3 linked regions of the Thermoleptolyngbya sichuanensis A183 genome follow. The main gene of each other region encodes a partner of the protein of the gene in region 3 in a complex. Links are inferred from orthologs where the notes say so. Each region holds a gene or a part of one and is shown on either strand. Other genes may lie near its edges.

Evidence for each region. Proteins that work in one complex are often made in the same cells at the same time.
Region 1: the proteins of accD (region 3) and HPC62_RS12020 are in contact, whole or in part, in a solved structure (PDB 8UXZ), measured with the Escherichia coli proteins. The link is inferred for Thermoleptolyngbya sichuanensis A183 from one-to-one orthologs.
Region 2: the proteins of accD (region 3) and accC are in contact, whole or in part, in a solved structure (PDB 8UXZ), measured with the Escherichia coli proteins. The link is inferred for Thermoleptolyngbya sichuanensis A183 from one-to-one orthologs.

The regions. Positions count from the first base shown.
Region 1 is NZ_CP053661.1:2,862,966-2,867,708, reverse strand. The notes cover bases 259-3,087. They hold HPC62_RS12020 (acetyl-CoA carboxylase carboxyltransferase subunit alpha), read right to left. Parts: upstream 2,249-3,087; coding sequence 1,268-2,248; downstream 259-1,267. Other genes in these bases: HPC62_RS12015 (hypothetical protein), read left to right, coding at 2,567-2,824; HPC62_RS12025 (hypothetical protein), read right to left, coding at 819-995; HPC62_RS12030 (SDR family oxidoreductase), read right to left, coding at 259-622. In the rest of the region: more of HPC62_RS12030, read right to left, coding at 1-258; HPC62_RS12010 (hypothetical protein), read left to right, coding at 3,118-3,297; HPC62_RS12005 (hypothetical protein), read left to right, coding at 3,542-3,889; HPC62_RS12000 (MATE family efflux transporter), read left to right, coding at 4,040-4,743. UniProt on the Escherichia coli protein: Component of the acetyl coenzyme A carboxylase (ACC) complex. First, biotin carboxylase catalyzes the carboxylation of biotin on its carrier protein (BCCP) and then the CO(2) group is transferred by the carboxyltransferase to acetyl-CoA to form malonyl-CoA.
Region 2 is NZ_CP053661.1:5,488,090-5,492,824, forward strand. The notes cover bases 259-3,079. They hold accC (acetyl-CoA carboxylase biotin carboxylase subunit), read right to left. Parts: upstream 2,432-3,079; coding sequence 1,085-2,431; downstream 259-1,084. Other genes in these bases: HPC62_RS22765 (shikimate dehydrogenase), read left to right, coding at 259-1,001; HPC62_RS22775 (hypothetical protein), read right to left, coding at 2,516-2,662; HPC62_RS22780 (biliverdin-producing heme oxygenase), read right to left, coding at 2,826-3,079. In the rest of the region: more of HPC62_RS22765, read left to right, coding at 114-258; more of HPC62_RS22780, read right to left, coding at 3,080-3,542; HPC62_RS22785 (hypothetical protein), read right to left, coding at 3,909-4,343; bchM (magnesium protoporphyrin IX methyltransferase), read right to left, coding at 4,451-4,735. UniProt on the Escherichia coli protein: This protein is a component of the acetyl coenzyme A carboxylase complex; first, biotin carboxylase catalyzes the carboxylation of the carrier protein and then the transcarboxylase transfers the carboxyl group to form malonyl-CoA.
Region 3 is NZ_CP053661.1:1,386,130-1,392,160, reverse strand. The notes cover bases 1,406-4,307. They hold accD (acetyl-CoA carboxylase, carboxyltransferase subunit beta), read left to right. Parts: upstream 1,406-2,339; coding sequence 2,340-3,275; downstream 3,276-4,307. Other genes in these bases: pip (prolyl aminopeptidase), read left to right, coding at 3,837-4,307; HPC62_RS05945 (hypothetical protein), read left to right, coding at 3,434-3,718; HPC62_RS05955 (hypothetical protein), read left to right, coding at 1,914-2,138; HPC62_RS05960 (prepilin peptidase), read left to right, coding at 1,406-1,672. In the rest of the region: HPC62_RS05965 (DUF2811 domain-containing protein), read right to left, coding at 1-111; more of HPC62_RS05960, read left to right, coding at 833-1,405; more of pip, read left to right, coding at 4,308-4,784; bchD (magnesium chelatase ATPase subunit D), read left to right, coding at 4,855-6,031.

The DNA of each region.
Region 1 (4,743 bases), 1.5 Mb from region 3 along the record:
TGAGCATACGAGAGCGATCGAAGTCGGCTTGCACCGTGTCGGTGTCCCAAATTGGCGTGTTGACCGATCCGGGCGAAAAGGTGACGACGCGAATCCCGTGGGAGCGCTCCTCGGCTGCCAGGGTTTTGGATAGGGCAATTAGCCCCGCCTTGCTGACGTTGTAGGCTCCCCATCCGGGAAAAGCGTGATAGCCCGCGATGGAGGCGATGTTGATAATCACACCCTGGCCACGATCGCGCATTCCTGGCAATACGGCCTGGATGCACTGAAAGACGCTGGTGAGGTTGAGATTGATCACCCGCTGCCAGTCGGGGAGGGGAGTCGTCAGCAAGTCTCCGGTGTAGCCGATTCCGGCGTTGTTCACCAGAATGTCGATAGGGCTGGCTGTGGCGATCGCCCCTATTTTTTCAGCGACCTGATCCAAAGCTTCCAGATCGATGGGATATGTGTCTGCCGCTACGCCCAGTTTGCGAGCCGCTGCGGCGACTGATTCCAGGGAGTCGGCAGAACGGGAAACCAGGGCCAGGTTTACCCCCGCTTTAGCAAAGGCGATCGCCGTGGCTGCGCCAATGCCCCGACTGGCTCCGGTGATCAGGGCGCGGGTAGGAAGAGCGTGAGACATGAGTAAAATCCTGAACTGATGAACCAGCGTGAAAGGAATAGAAAAAAACAATGGTTAAGCCAGCCTGTAGCCAAAACTTAAAATCGCAGGTGGGTAGCGAACTGGGAGAAACTCCAGTTCCAAGCAGCGGTATGAAGCGATTGATGAAAAGAACGATTGGTTAAAAACAGTTGGGTTAGCGGGTGAGTTAAAAAAGTTAGAAAATTGGATTGCTAGCGTCAAAGAGTCCTGAGTCTAAGTCTGGCGTGGGCTTTTGATCGGGCGACATCTGGCTAATCCGTGCCATCAGGCATTGCAGTGAGGCGATCGCACGGCGAGTGTCCAGAAGCCAGACCAAATCCATCAGCAATGGCTCTATCCAAATCAAATCCAAGCCTCAATGCCTAATAATTAGCATGACCGAAACAGGGCCCCATTAACGAGTATTAAGCGCTACACACCAGGATTGGCTCCAAAATTTTAAAAAATGTTACGGACTCGATTTTAACACTCATAAACCAGACTCGACCAACTTCCTCTGCTACGCTATCTGATTTTGTCAAAGGGAGTAGTGGGCAAATCCGTCCGGTCGCCGAGCTCAAGTCCCATTTAGAAATCTAGGGGCTGGGCCTATCAGTTCAGCCACCCCAACTCCTTTCGCGTCGCTCAAGCCGACATCTCCTGAAAGATTCCAATCTTGCGAAACTTTTGGTAGCGCAGGTCACGCCGCTGGGCGTTGGTGAGGCTATCAAGCTGGGCCAGGTTTTCTAGGATGGCGGCCTTGAGGGTGGCGGCGGCCTGGAGCGGATTGGCGTGGGCCCCGCCCAGCGGCTCCGGCAAGATTTGATCTAGAATGCCAAGCTGTTTCAAATCTTGGGCGGTAATCCGTAGCGCCTCGGCCGCCTGGGGCGACTTGGCTGCGTCTTTCCACAGGATGGCGGCGCAGGCTTCGGGGCTGGCGACTGTGTAGACCGAATGCTCAAACATCATCAGGCGATCGCCCACGCCAATGCCCAGCGCCCCGCCCGAACCGCCCTCGCCGATGACAGTGCAGAGGATCGGCACGTCCAGTCGAAACATTTCGCGCAGGTTGTAAGCGATCGCCTCCCCCTGGCCCAGCCGCTCTGCCTCCAGCCCCGCATAGGCCCCCGGCGTGTCGATAAACGTCAGAATGGGCATTCCAAATCGATTGGCGTGGTTCATCAGCCGCATCGCCTTGCGATAGCCCCCCGGCGAGGCCATGCCAAAATTTCGCGCCACGTTGTCTTTTGTGTCGCGCCCCTTTTGATGCCCCAGCAGCACCACGGGTCGTCCGTCCAGCCGCCCAATGCCGCCCACCAGCGCCCGATCGTCTGTCCCCGTCAGGCGATCGCCATGCAGTTCGATCCATTCATCGGTCATGGACTGAATGTAGTCCAGCGTGCTGGGTCGGCGAGGATGCCGCGCTACTTGGAGCCGCTGCGCCGGGGTCAGGTTTTGAAAAATCTCCTGCCGGAGCTGATCGGCCCGCTCCTCTAGCTTTTGAATCTGATCGGACACGTCTACCTCACTTTCCTCTGCCAGGTCACGGATTTGCTTGATACGCTCCTCCAGATCGACCAGGGGTTTTTCAAAATCCAGCAGCAGGCGACGTTCCGATGTGGGCATGGCTCAGGGTTAGAGGTTGAAAACTAGCTTGGGGTTGAGAACTGGGCTGATCACCCAAGGGTTCATTTTAGCAATCCGTCGTTCCCTACAATTGCTCCAACGGCTGCGCCAGGGGATTTCAGACATCAAAACTATTGAGCTTTCCTGAGTTGGCCCCAGGAAAAAATTGATGGTTCTGCGGGTTGTTCCACGCCGTCCCCCCAGACCTGATTCCCGTTCACCCAATCGGGTGAGCCAGGTAGGTGAGGTAAGGATTGGGGCGATCGCCCTACGATAGGCACGACACTTCTGACAGCTTGGCTAGAGGAGGCAAAGCAGATGCTCAAACACAGCGGCGTTCGTACCATTCCAAATATCCGAGTCGTTGTGGTTGCTTTTGTCGCCCGCCAGGCCCAACGTCTCCAGACTAAGGTTCAGATTATTCAGATTTTGCGGCAGTTGCTCAGCCCCCCACGCGGAATGCAGCCGGGGTTGCTGATGCGACGAAGCGGCCGCTGGGGCGCAGCAAGCTTTTCCAAAGCCCTTTTCAAAGCCTCTGGGCTGAAGGGCGCGGAGGAGTTTGCCCATTGCGGATAGCCCGCGGATAGCCCGTGAATAGTCCGTGCAACGGTTCAGCATTTTGTTTGCGATCGCTGGGCCCTGCGTCCCCTCAGGCGACTTCAAGATTTAGCTAGGTCTAGAGGCTTCTCTGACCTGCATTTGCTTCCGGTTTTAGACACGGTTTGACGCTTCATCCGTCGTGCCCGCAGGTTGGTTCATGGGCGGGCGGTTGAGGAATCGGCGTTGGGGCAGTTGCTAGAACAGTTGTCGGAACGGTTATTGGAACGCTTGTCGGAACGGTTACTGGAATAGTTGTTGAAACGGGCAAGGTGGGTTTGGTTTGCCAAAAGCGGGCGATCGCCCTGGCCCGTACCTCAATGTTCGCCTCCGTTCAAACTCTGGTTGATGCCTTTATCGACCGCATCGCGGTTGCCTCTGGTGCTTCACTGGTCGAGCCTTGCCACCGTAGCGTGAGCCAGGTTTCGCAGCACACGCGGTGCCCGCAATAGGTTCCTGATACGCTCTACAACTCCGCAGCGCGATCGCCCTAGTGGTGTTTGCCAAGGCTCCAACCCGCTGATTTTGCCTCCTCTGAGGGTGCAGATCAGCATTTCCCTCGACGGATGGCGATGGTTTGACCCGGTTTGAGGTTTGACCCGATTTAACTACAGCGACGGGCAGGCAAGCTGGCTTTTGCTGCACCGTGCCCAAAGTCGCCTCTTCATCTCACCATTCACCCCTGGAGTCTTTCTCATGAATACGATTCATAAACCCGGCGACCTAGAGCCGAAGCCGGGTTCTGCAACCAGTCTGGCAATTGACGGCAGTTGTTCCCGCAGATCTCGCTGGGCAAGGCTCTGGGACAGCTTGCTTGACCACCTGCTGAGCTATGCGGGCGACCCTGGCGAACCGCGTGTTTGGTTCGAGCGCGATCGCAATGGGGAAAGCTGGTGGTGTGCCCATGACCCAGTGACGGGCGATCGCGTCCGCTGTCACACGGGTACAGAACTCCGCGCCTGGTTGGAATCTCGGTACAATCGCCCCTCTAGCCGCTCGACTCACACCGCCCGCAGTATCGTGCCACCGATTCATCGCTGGTAGTGGGAGTGATGGAGCGAGAGATGGGAAAAACGAAAAACGAAAAACGAAACCTCTTCCCTCTTCTCTCTTCCCTCTTCTCTCTTCTCTCTTCCCTCTTCCCTCTTCCAACACCCCAATCCCCAACCCCTGACCCCTGAATCTCTAAAACCTATGAAACCCTGGCTTACGAAAAACACGATTTCAGCCGAATCGCGGGAGTTATTTTGGCTGGCGCTGCCGCTGGCGGGGGCGCAACTGTCGCAGTCGGCAACGGGCTTTGTCGATACGGTGATGATGGGTCGGCTGGGCAGCGAGTCGCTGGCGGCGGGCGGATTGTGTGCGACCTATTTTGTGGCGCTGCTGCTGCTGGGCGGGGCAGTCGTGGCGGCGGTCAGCCCGCTGGCGGCGGAGGCCTACGGGGCGAACAATCCGCAGCGGGTCGGCGCGGTGAATCGGCAGGGCCTCTGGCTGGCGCTGCTGCTGAGTTTTCCTATAGCAGTGCTGATCTGGCACGGCGACGCGGTGCTGAGCCGCACGGGGCAATCGGCAGAGATGCTGGATCTGGGGCGGCCCTACTTGCGGGCGATCGCCCTCGGCTATCTCCCCGGTGTGGGTTTTGCCGCGCTGAAAAGCACCGTGTCGGCCCTGTCGCGCCCCCGGCCGATCATCCTGATTATGCTGGGCGGAATGCTGATCAACATGACGCTGAACTATGCACTGACGCTGGGCAAATTTGGGCTACCGCAGTTGGGGCTGGCGGGCATCGGCTGGGCCAGCACAATTTCGCTGTGGAGCATGTTTGGGGCGATCGCCCTCTACATCCTGCGGCAATCGTCGCTGCGTCCCTACGCCCTCCTGAGCCATCTGCATCGGTT
Region 2 (4,735 bases), 4.1 Mb from region 3 along the record:
CTGACCCCGACCCGCTCCCTCAACCCACTCCCTCAACCTGCTCCCTCAATTTGCACTAATGCATCATTAATGCATCCCATTTGCATCCCATTTGCACCGCTGAAGCACCTATGATGACCGGGATTACTGGCACTACGAAACTTTTGGGCGTGATTGGGCATCCCGTTTCCCACTCGCTCTCGCCTGTGATGCACAACGCCGCGATCGCCCATCTCGGTGTGGATTATGTATACCTGCCGCTGCCCGTTGCGCCGGAAGACCTGCCCCAGGCGATCGCCGGGTTTGCCGCCATCGGTCTGCGCGGCTTCAACGTCACGATTCCCCACAAGCAGGCTGTGATACCGTTTCTGAATCATATTTCAGAGATTGCCCAATCGGTGGGCGCGGTCAACACAATCTGGCGAACAGAAACGGGCTGGGCCGGCACCAATACTGATGTGGAGGGATTTCTGTCGCCGCTGTTGACCCTGCCCCCAGAGCGATCGCCCGACTGGAGCCAGAGTACGGCAGTGATTTTGGGAAACGGCGGCGCGGCGCGGGCCGTCGTCGCTGGCTGTTCCCAACTGGGACTGGCGCAAATCCACGTCGTCGGGCGCGACCTAAACAAGCTCAAAGCCTTTCAGCAAAGCTGGCGAAACTCGCCGATTGCCACGCTCTCGGTGCATCCGTGGGAGGATTTGCCGAATCTCCTCCCTGGGGCAACTCTGCTGGTCAACACCACGCCCATCGGGATGCAACCCCATACTCAGGCTTCGCCGCTGGGTGCAGAGCCAGGGCTGACGATGAAACCAGGGGCGATCGCCTACGACCTGATCTATACCCCCAACCCCACCCGCTTTTTGCAGCAGGCCACTGCCCTCGGCGCAATGCCCATCAGCGGTCTGGAAATGCTGGTGCAGCAGGGAGCCGCTGCCCTGCGTTTGTGGCTGGGGCAGGAGGTTCCGGTCGAGGTCATGCGGCAGGCGTTGATTGAGCGGTTGAGGGGAGGAGGTGGTGTATGAGGTTGGGTGTGAAGTTGGGGATGAGGTTTGGTATGAGGTTGGGGATGAGGCTTCCATCCCCCAGGCTTTTGATCAACCCGCGCCTACCGTTGCATGATCTGCTCCACAAAATTGGTGTAAACACGCCCGTCTGCAAAATCCTGCGTTTCCAGAATCCGCTGGTGGAAGCCGATGGTGGTGGGCAGCCCCGTGATGGCGAACTCGCGCAGGGCCCGCTTCATGCGGCGAATAGCCGTGGGGCGATCGCTCCCCCAAACGATCAGCTTGCCGATCAGCGAGTCGTAGTAGGGCGGAATTTCATAGTCCGTGTAGACGTGGGAATCAATGCGAACGCCGTTGCCGCCGGGGGGCAGATAGCCGCTGATGCGTCCGGGGGCAGGGCGAAAGTTCTGATCTGGGTCTTCGGCATTGATCCGGCATTCGATGGCGTGGCCGCGCAACTGCACCTGCTCTTGAGTGAGTCGGAGGCGATCGCCCTGGGCCACGCGAATCTGCTCCGCGATCAAGTCCATGCCAGTAATCATCTCCGTAACGGGATGCTCGACCTGGATGCGCGTGTTCATTTCCATGAAATAGAACTGACCGGAGGCATCCAGCAGAAACTCGATCGTGCCCGTGCCGAGGTAGTTGATCGCCTGGGCCACGCGCACCGCCGCTGACCCCATTTTTTCCCGCAGTTCCGGCGTGAGGGCGGGGCTGGGCGCTTCTTCGAGCAGCTTTTGGTGGCGGCGCTGAATCGAGCAGTCGCGTTCGCCCAAGTGAATCACGTTGCCATAGCCGTCGGCGAGAATCTGAAACTCGATGTGGCGGGGCCGCTCGATAAATTTCTCTAGATACACACCGGGATTGCCAAAGGCTGCTTCGGCCTCGCCCTGGGCCGCCAGAAAAGACTTGACCAAATCCGCTTCGCTGCGAACCAGCCGCATTCCCCGGCCGCCGCCACCCGCTGTGGCTTTGATGATGACGGGATAGCCAATTTTGCGGGCGATCGCCAGTGCTTCTTTCTCATCGGTCAACAGCCCATCGCTCCCCGGCACAGTGGGCACGCCGATTCGCTGCATCGTTTCCTTGGCCGTAGACTTGTCGCCCATCGCCCGCATCGCAGACGGAGAGGGCCCGATAAAGGCAATTTGGTGATCGGCGCAGATCTCCGCGAAGCGGGCATTTTCTGCCAAAAAACCGTAGCCGGGATGAATCGCGCTGACGTTGCGGGTGAGCGCTGCCGCGATGATATTGGGAATGTTCAAATAGCTCTTGCTGCTGGGCGGCTCGCCAATACACACCGCCTCATCCGCAAGCTGCACATGCAGCGCATTGCGGTCAATAGTAGAATGCACTGCCACAGTGGCAATGCCCATCTCTTCGCAAGTCCGCAAAATGCGGAGGGCAATCTCACCACGGTTGGCAATCAGAATCTTTTCAAAACGCATCTCGTAAGGCCCGGCGCAAGGAATCAACGGCCAGGGATTGACTAGCCAGTGTTTTGAATTTTACGCCGAATCGGGGCCCAGGGTTTAGGGATGCGGTTCAGGGTCGGTTACAGGAATTAGGGTGAGGTCGGGCGATCGCCCTACATCGGCAAAAAACAGCGTAACTCCTGGCTGCACAAGTCCTAGCTGTACAAGTCCTGGCTGTACAAGTCCTGGCTGTGCAAAAACCATGTTGTAAAAAACAATCGGGTCAATCCTTTTGTCCAAAACGCTCGGCTTCAACGCGAACGCTCCAACCCAAAAGACTCACCCGATTTGTCGGAATGCCGCATGAGAACCCCAAATGAGTCCCCAAGTTGCAATCCCTAAATTTGAATCTCTGATCCTCTGATCCCTACTCTGCCGTTGCCAGTTCGGTGCTGCCGCGACGGGTGCGGCGAGTGAGCAGATTAAAGAGCTGAATGCCGATCGCCTTGATCAGGTTGCCTTCTAGCTCTTTGAACATGGACATATTCATGCCAAAGGCAGCGTTGGCTTCGTCCACGATGCGGTCGGCGGTGGCTTCATCCACGGGCAGGCTGTCGAGGCGATCGCGGTACATCACCTTAAACGCCTTCTCGTCGGGAATCTGCTCAAACTCGTAGAAGTTAGTGCCCTGACCCTCCGACAGATTCATCGCGTTCTGAGCAATTTTCTTGAGAATTTGCCCCCCAGAGAGGTCGCCCAGATAGCGGGTGTAGAGATGGGAGATCAGCAGTTCGGGAGACTCGTTCGACACCTCCCGAATGCGAGCCACATAGTCTTGCGCGGCGGTCGAGGGCGCAACCTGATCCCTCCAATTGGAACCGAAGTAATAGGTCAGGTCCTTTTCTAGGCTGGCTTTGCGGTTTAGCTCTGGAAAATAGAGATGAGAGAGCAGCGGATGCTCACGGTGGCGCTGCATTTCTTCTTCCATCGCAGAATAGACAAAATAGAGATTCGCCACCAGCTTGCGATAGGAGGTGGGTTCTACCGTGCCCTTCAGAAAACAGGCGACAAAGCCCGTATTCTCCGCCATAGAGTGAGACTTTTTGGTTCCCTCGCGGAGTTTGGATGCTAAATTGCTGCTCATGCTAAATGTCCTGCTAAATATCCCAACTAAATGCGTCTACTAGCGAAAATCCACTAGCGGTTTAGGTGCCTTTTCCAGCGCATTTTGACAGCTTTCTTAACCAGCTTAATCGACACAACTCGACGCTCCGGGGCAGGAAACCCAGACTTTTGCTCTGGTTTCCCGATCCTTACGCCCGACTTGCGCCCAACATAAACCCAACACGCCAGCGCTGAAGGACTGCATCGGGTAATGGCGTGTTTCCTCTCGAATCGGCACTAAACCGTTGCAAAGAGCACCTAAATTGTTACAGTAGTCTGATTTGATGAGAGTTTTTGTTAAAAATTCTTACGCTCTGTCGGCTGAACCTATAGTCAAGACAGGTAGTCAAGACAGGTCTTGGGGCGGCTCGAACTGACGCAGCGGAAAGCGATAAAACACCCCGCCTTGCTCATCTACTTCAAAGTTGGCCTCAAACTCCTTTGCCCGCTCGTCCAGGTATTGCTTGGCCATGTTGCCCGATATGTTGGCGGCCATGGCAAACTGCATCACACTGAAGCAGCCGTTATAGGCCCGCGCCGTTTCAAAGAAAAGACTGCGGAGGCGATCGCTCTCCTCCTCTCGCCAATCTCGGTGCAACCCCCACAGCAGCCAGCCACCCCCAAGCATCATCGGCACCCCCAGCATCAGCCCACCCAGCACCATGTCTCGTCGTTCTTCAGGGGGTTCGCTTTCATCAAATGGCGCAAGCGCCGCCACCATCAGAAACAGCAGACTCAGGCTGAGCAGCACACCAGAGGCTATTTGACGAAGAAGTTTCATAGGCCGGGTGAATATCGCAAACGATATAGATGAGCAATGCACCCGTAGAATGCCCTGAATCAGCCGCTTAGGAAACCCCGTGGCAAGGCAAAAGCGATGGCCAGCGCTTAGCGAACGGCCTCCAGCAGCCGCGAAAAATAGAACTGCGTTTTGGCCATGGCGTTGCGCTTCACGATCCAACCCTGGCTTTCCAGCACGGCAACCACATCCGCCTCGCGGTGCAGGTAGGCGCGGGTGGCCTTACTGGGGCCGGGGAAAAAGTCGCCAATTTTCTTGAGCAGACTGTAGGCCAGCGTCTTGGGCGCAAAGCTGAGCATCAGCCGCGACTCTGCTAGGGAACCCAGGTGGGCAATCATGCGCGCTGCGTCTTCCTGAGGATAGTGGATCAGCAC
Region 3 (6,031 bases):
GGCGCAGAACACCCGGTCTTGATCCCAATCGGGATGGGTTTCCAGGTAGCCCTTGAGGGATAGGTGCAAATCTTCAGGAATTTCGGCCAGGATGCTGACAGTTGCGTTCATGTGGGAAACCTCAGTGATGAAGTTTTGGATGGTGAAACAGAAGCTCGGACGCAGGAACCAAACTCGATAAACCCTCTCGTTTGACTGGGCCAGCCAGAATGAGGTCAGGTTTTGAAAAGGCACGCACCTGATGGTGGAGGTGAGGGGAGGCAGCAAGTTGCCGCTTTGTCCCGACGCTCAGGCACACAAAAGCAGCGCAAACTCTCGCCAGAGGACGGATAGCGACACGCCAGACCGAAAAATCGAACTCTGGTGATAGTCGGTCCCCTCTGCCAAGGAGCGCTTTAATTGAGCAGGTCGCATCATTTTGCGCCAGGAGGGGGTGGGGTTGTCAACCTTAAGAACTGTTGCAGAGGGCTTTAGATTTAAAAAAGTTTTACGGTGCAATGCGGATTTGAGGTCGTTTTTTGTTACGAAACTTCATTAAAGCCCGATGATTCTGAGGGGGCGATCGCCCTTTGGCGAATTCCCCAGAAAATTCCTCTAGCCCCAATGCCACCGTAGAAGCCTGTGGAAAACTACCCGATCCCCTGTGGAAAACTTCGATATCGCTGTGGAAAGCTTGTGGAGACTGTGGGGAAAATCGCCCCGAAAGATAAGAATTGCAAACTGCTGGAAAGCGCCCTGACTTTTGGCCATAGCTTGACATTGCAGCGCCTACAGAGACTAGGATTCAAGGGCTTTCGGTCACTTTGGTCTAATTTTTGTCTAATTTTGGTCTATGGAGCTAATTCTTGAAGGACTGAGGGCACTGATCGTGTTCCTCATCGGCGCATCGGTCGGCAGCTTTCTCAACGTGGTGGTGTATCGGATTCCGGCAGGGCTGTCGCTGCTGCATCCGCCGTCTCGCTGTCCCTCTTGCCTCACCCCCATCCGGCCCTACGACAACGTGCCCGTGCTGGGCTGGCTGTGGTTGGGTGGACAGTGTCGAACGTGCAAAGCGTCGATTTCCCCCCGATATCCGCTGGTGGAACTGATTACAGGGTTGCTGTTTGTCGCCGTGGCTCAGTCTTTTGCGCTACCGCTGCCTGCGGTGGGCTACTGGGCGCTGGTGAGCTGGCTGATGGCGCTGGCGCTGATCGACCTGGATACGCTCACCCTGCCCAACGTGCTGACCCAATCGGGACTGGTGGCGGGGTTGGTCTTTCAGGCGGCGATGGGCTGGTCGCAGGGAGTCGCCACTGGGCAGGGCGGACTGATGGGCAGCGCCGCAGCGGTGATGGGCGGCGTAGTGGGCGCAGTGCTGGGCATCTGGGGGCTGGATCTGATAACGTTTGTTGGCTCTGTAGCTTTGGGGCAAACCGCAATGGGCGGCGGTGATGCAAAGCTGGCGGCGATGATGGGGGCGTGGCTAGGCTGGAAATTGCTGCTGCTGGCGGGGTTTCTGGCGTGCGTGTTGGGGGCATTTGTGGGCGGGGGGGCGATCGCCCTTGGCCTGCTCAGCCGTCGCCAGCCCATCCCTTTCGGCCCGTTTCTGGCACTTGGCGCGATTCTCGCCGTCTTCTTTGGAGAGAGCCTGATTCGCGGCTACCTGGGGCTCTTTTGGGGCATTGTTCAATAAATTCCCTAATTCCCTAAATTCCCCAAACAGCGCCCCAGAGGAAATGGCTGGAAGCCTTGCAGCCCCTCAAACTGGGAATCTAAAACTGGCAATCTAAAATCGCTAATCTAAAAGCCAGAATCAAGATCTCAGAGCAAAGCAACAGGACGCAGAACCGCTCCGGCCCCCAACCCCCAACCCCTGATCTCCCCCCGCCTCTGATAGAATCAACATCGTAGTTTGAATCACATACGCTACGGATGTGGCTTGGACAACGTTGAGAACCACCAATACTTATTTGGAAGCAGAACTCATGCAGCAAATGCTGGCGGCCCATGAGATTCCGGCGCGGGTGGTGGCACAGGGCGTTCAGGCGCATTTCGGCGGGGGCACGCCTGCGGCGGTGCAGGTTGACCCGCGAGACTGGTGGACGGCGCTGCTGCTGCTGAGTCCTATCGATGACGCAGAGGACGTAAAACCGGAGTAGCGCAGAGGGGCGATCGCCCTCTCCTAGCACACTAGAAACGCCTCCCCACTTATCCCTTTAGTAAAGTCTTCTACGTAAAGTCTCCCGTTTTCACAGAATCTTCCCCAATCCACTCTTTCCATTCTCTTTTGCCATAGAGCCTTTGCCATAGAGCGCCGCCTCAGCGAAATTTAACACCACCCTTTATCCCCTGTTTTTTTCATGTCTCTGTTTGACTGGTTTGCAAATCGACGCAAAGCTGGTGCCATCAGCCAGAATCAGCAGGAGCGAGAAATCGCCGACGGACTCTGGAGCAAGTGCCCCAACTGCGGCGTGTTGACCTATACCAAAGACCTGCGGGCAAACCTCATGGTCTGTCCAGAGTGCAAGCATCACAACCGCATCTTTAGCGACGAGCGCATTCAGCAACTGATCGATCCAGGCACCTGGACCCCGCTGGACGAACACCTATCGCCCACCGATCCGCTGGGTTTTCGCGATCGCAAATCCTACAGCGATCGCATCCGCGACACTCAGGAAAAAACACGCCTCAGGGATGCTGTTGCCACAGGCGTTGGACGGCTGAACGATTTGCCCGTGGCGCTGGGCGTGATGGACTTTCGCTTTATGGGCGGCAGCATGGGGTCTGTCGTGGGCGAAAAGCTGACCCGCATGATTGAACGAGGCACGCGCGATCGCCTCCCAGTGATTATCGTCTGTGCTTCTGGCGGCGCACGAATGCAGGAGGGAATGCTCAGCCTCATGCAAATGGCGAAAATCTCCGGGGCCCTAGAGCGACACCGAGAAGCCTGTCTGCTCTACATCCCCGTGCTAACCCATCCCACAACGGGCGGCGTAACGGCTAGCTTTGCTATGCTGGGCGACCTGATCCTGGCGGAACCCCAGGCCACTATCGGCTTTGCAGGGCGGCGTGTCGTCGAGCAGACCCTCCGCGAAAAGCTCCCCGACGACTTTCAAACCTCGGAATATTTGCTCAACCACGGCTTTGTAGATACCATCGTGCCGCGCACTGAGTTGAAAAAAACCCTGGCCCAACTCATCCTGCTGCATCAGCCTCCACAGCCCGCAACCCACGCGGTTCACGTCCCCGACACCGTACCCGAAACCTTGCCACTCAAAATTCCCCACGAGTTGTAATCTCGTTGTGGCTTCGATAGCAATTTCAGCGTAATTTCAGTAGTTTCAATAATTTCACACCGCATATAAGCCGTCATTGCAAGCGGTCACCATCCGGACAGGAAAAAGCTTGTATGGTGGATCTGTTGTCTTTACTGAGATCCTGCTGCTACGCCCCTATGCAACTCATCGCCGCAATGCAGGAGGTGTTTCGCCAGCCTCCGATTCCCTACGAGCCGCAAAAGCACTCCCTCAAAGCCTGGGCCAAGTATTGCCTGCAAGATCGGGGCTACAAAGTCCTCTACGCCGATCGCGCCGATTTTGCCATCGAGTCTCGAACCGACGGCAAAGTCTTCTTTCGCGTCACCGAAAACCCTGCCGATGTAACCCCAGACCTGGGCTGGATCGTGTGCGATCGCACATCCCAAGTCACCACCGTCATCGCCCCACACACTCCCGAATAAGGATACAGACCAGCACCACCACCCCTCCCCCCACCTCTTCGTTCTTCCTTCTTCCCTCTTCGTTCTTCTCTCTTCCTTTTTCCCTCTTCTTTCTTCCCTCTTTTTTCTCTCTCCTCCCATGCGGGATCTCTACCCCCCCATCGAACCCTACGCCTCTGGCACCCTCCAGGTTTCCGACCTACACACCATTTACTACGAAGAAGCGGGCAACCCCCAAGGCAAACCCGTCGTCTTTTTGCACGGCGGCCCCGGCGGCGGCATTACGCCCAGCTATCGCCAGTTTTTTGACCCGGAAAAGTGGCGCGTGGTTCTATTTGACCAGCGGGGCTGTGGTCGCAGCACGCCCCACGCCGAACTACGCGAAAACACCACCTGGGACTTGGTGAATGACATTGAGACAATTCGGACGCACCTGGGCATCGATCGCTGGGTGGTCTTTGGCGGCAGTTGGGGCAGCACGCTCTCTCTCGCCTACAGCCAGACCCATCCCGACCGCTGCAAGGGGCTAATTTTGCGGGGCATTTTCATGCTGCGGCGCAAGGAATTGCTGTGGTTCTACCAGGAGGGATGCAGCTACATCTATCCCGATGCCTGGGAAGACTACCTGAAGCCGATTCCTGCGGAGGAGCGGCACGATTTAATCAGCGCCTACTACAGACGGCTGACCAGCGATGACCCGGCAATTCGGCTGGAGGCGGCCCGCGCTTGGTCGGTCTGGGAAGCCAGTACCAGCAAGCTCCTGCCCGATGCCAACCTAAAGGAGCGCTTTGCAGAGGCGGAGTTTGCCGATGCCTTTGCCCGGATTGAATGCCATTATTTTGTGAACAAGGGCTTTTTTGAACCAGACGACCAGCTCTTGCGAAACGTCGATCGCATTCGCCACATTCCCGGCGTAATTGTGCAGGGGCGCTACGACGTAGTGTGTCCAGCGGTGTCTGCCTGGGAGCTTCACCGCGCCTGGCCCGAGGCGGAGCTAATTCTCGTGCCAGATGCAGGCCACTCGATGAACGAACCAGGAATTCGGACGGCGCTGCTGGACGCGAGCGATCGCTTTTCCGCCCTCTAGCCCCAACCCCCTGCCCCGCTTCCTGATATGCTGAATATGCTGGAAGCCTGAACCCGCCTGGATTTTCGCCATGCCTGCCGCCACGTTGACCGATCAACCCCTCAGTTTTCCCCTTACCGCCGTTGTCGGACAGGAGGCGATTAAGCTGGCCCTGCTGCTCTGCGCCGTTGACCCGGGGCTAGGTGGCGTGGTGATTGCGGGTCGTCGCGGCACGGCCAAATCCGTCATGGCCCGCGCTATTCATGCGCTGTTGCCCCCCATCGAAGTCATCGAAGGCTCCTGCTGCAATGCCGATCCGCTCCTGCCCGAAGCCTGGGATGATGACACGCTGAAAAAATACGCAGAGGTCAAAGCAGCAGCGGATTTCAAAGCAGATCCCGAAGCGGATTCTGCTTTGCCCACGCACGTCATCCCGGCTCCCTTTATCCAAATTCCGCTGGGCGTAACGGAAGATCGGCTGCTCGGCTCGGTGGATGTGGCTCAGTCCATCAAGGCGGGGGAAACCGTATTCCAGCCGGGGCTGCTGGCAGAGGCGCACCGAGGCGTGCTGTATGTGGACGAAATCAATCTGCTGGATGACCAGATTGCGAATCTGCTGCTGACGACGCTGACGGAGGGACGCAACCAGATTGAGCGCGAAGGCATTAGCTTTCAGCATCCCTGCAAGCCGCTGCTGATTGCCACTTATAACCCCGAAGAGGGCGACCTGCGAAATCATTTGCTCGACCGAATTGCGATCGCCCTTTCGGCGGACGAAATCCTGGGGCTAGACCAGCGTGTGGCAGCCGTAGAGCGGGCTACAGACTATGCCCAGTCGCCGGAAGATTTTCTCAAGCTCTATCGCGAAGAACTGGACAATCTCAAAACCCAGATCATCCTCGCCCGCGAGTGGCTCCAGGATGTCACCATTTCCCGCACCCAGATTGAGTATCTGGTTCAGGAAGCGCTGCGCGGCGGCGTGCAGGGGCATCGGGCGGAACTGTTTGCTGTGCGGGTGGCCAAGGCAAACGCAGCGCTGGAAGGGCGTACCGAGGTCAGCGCCGACGATCTGCGCGTGGCTGTGAAGCTGGTGATTGTGCCCCGGGCGCTGGATCTCCAGCCGCCGCCCGAAGATGAATCGCCCCCGCCACCCCCGCCGCCCCAGGATCAGCAGCCGTCTGACCAGGATCAGGACGAAGACGAGCAAGACGACGAAGACGAGAACGAAGAAGACCAGTCCCAAGATCCGCCGGAACTCCCGGAGGAGT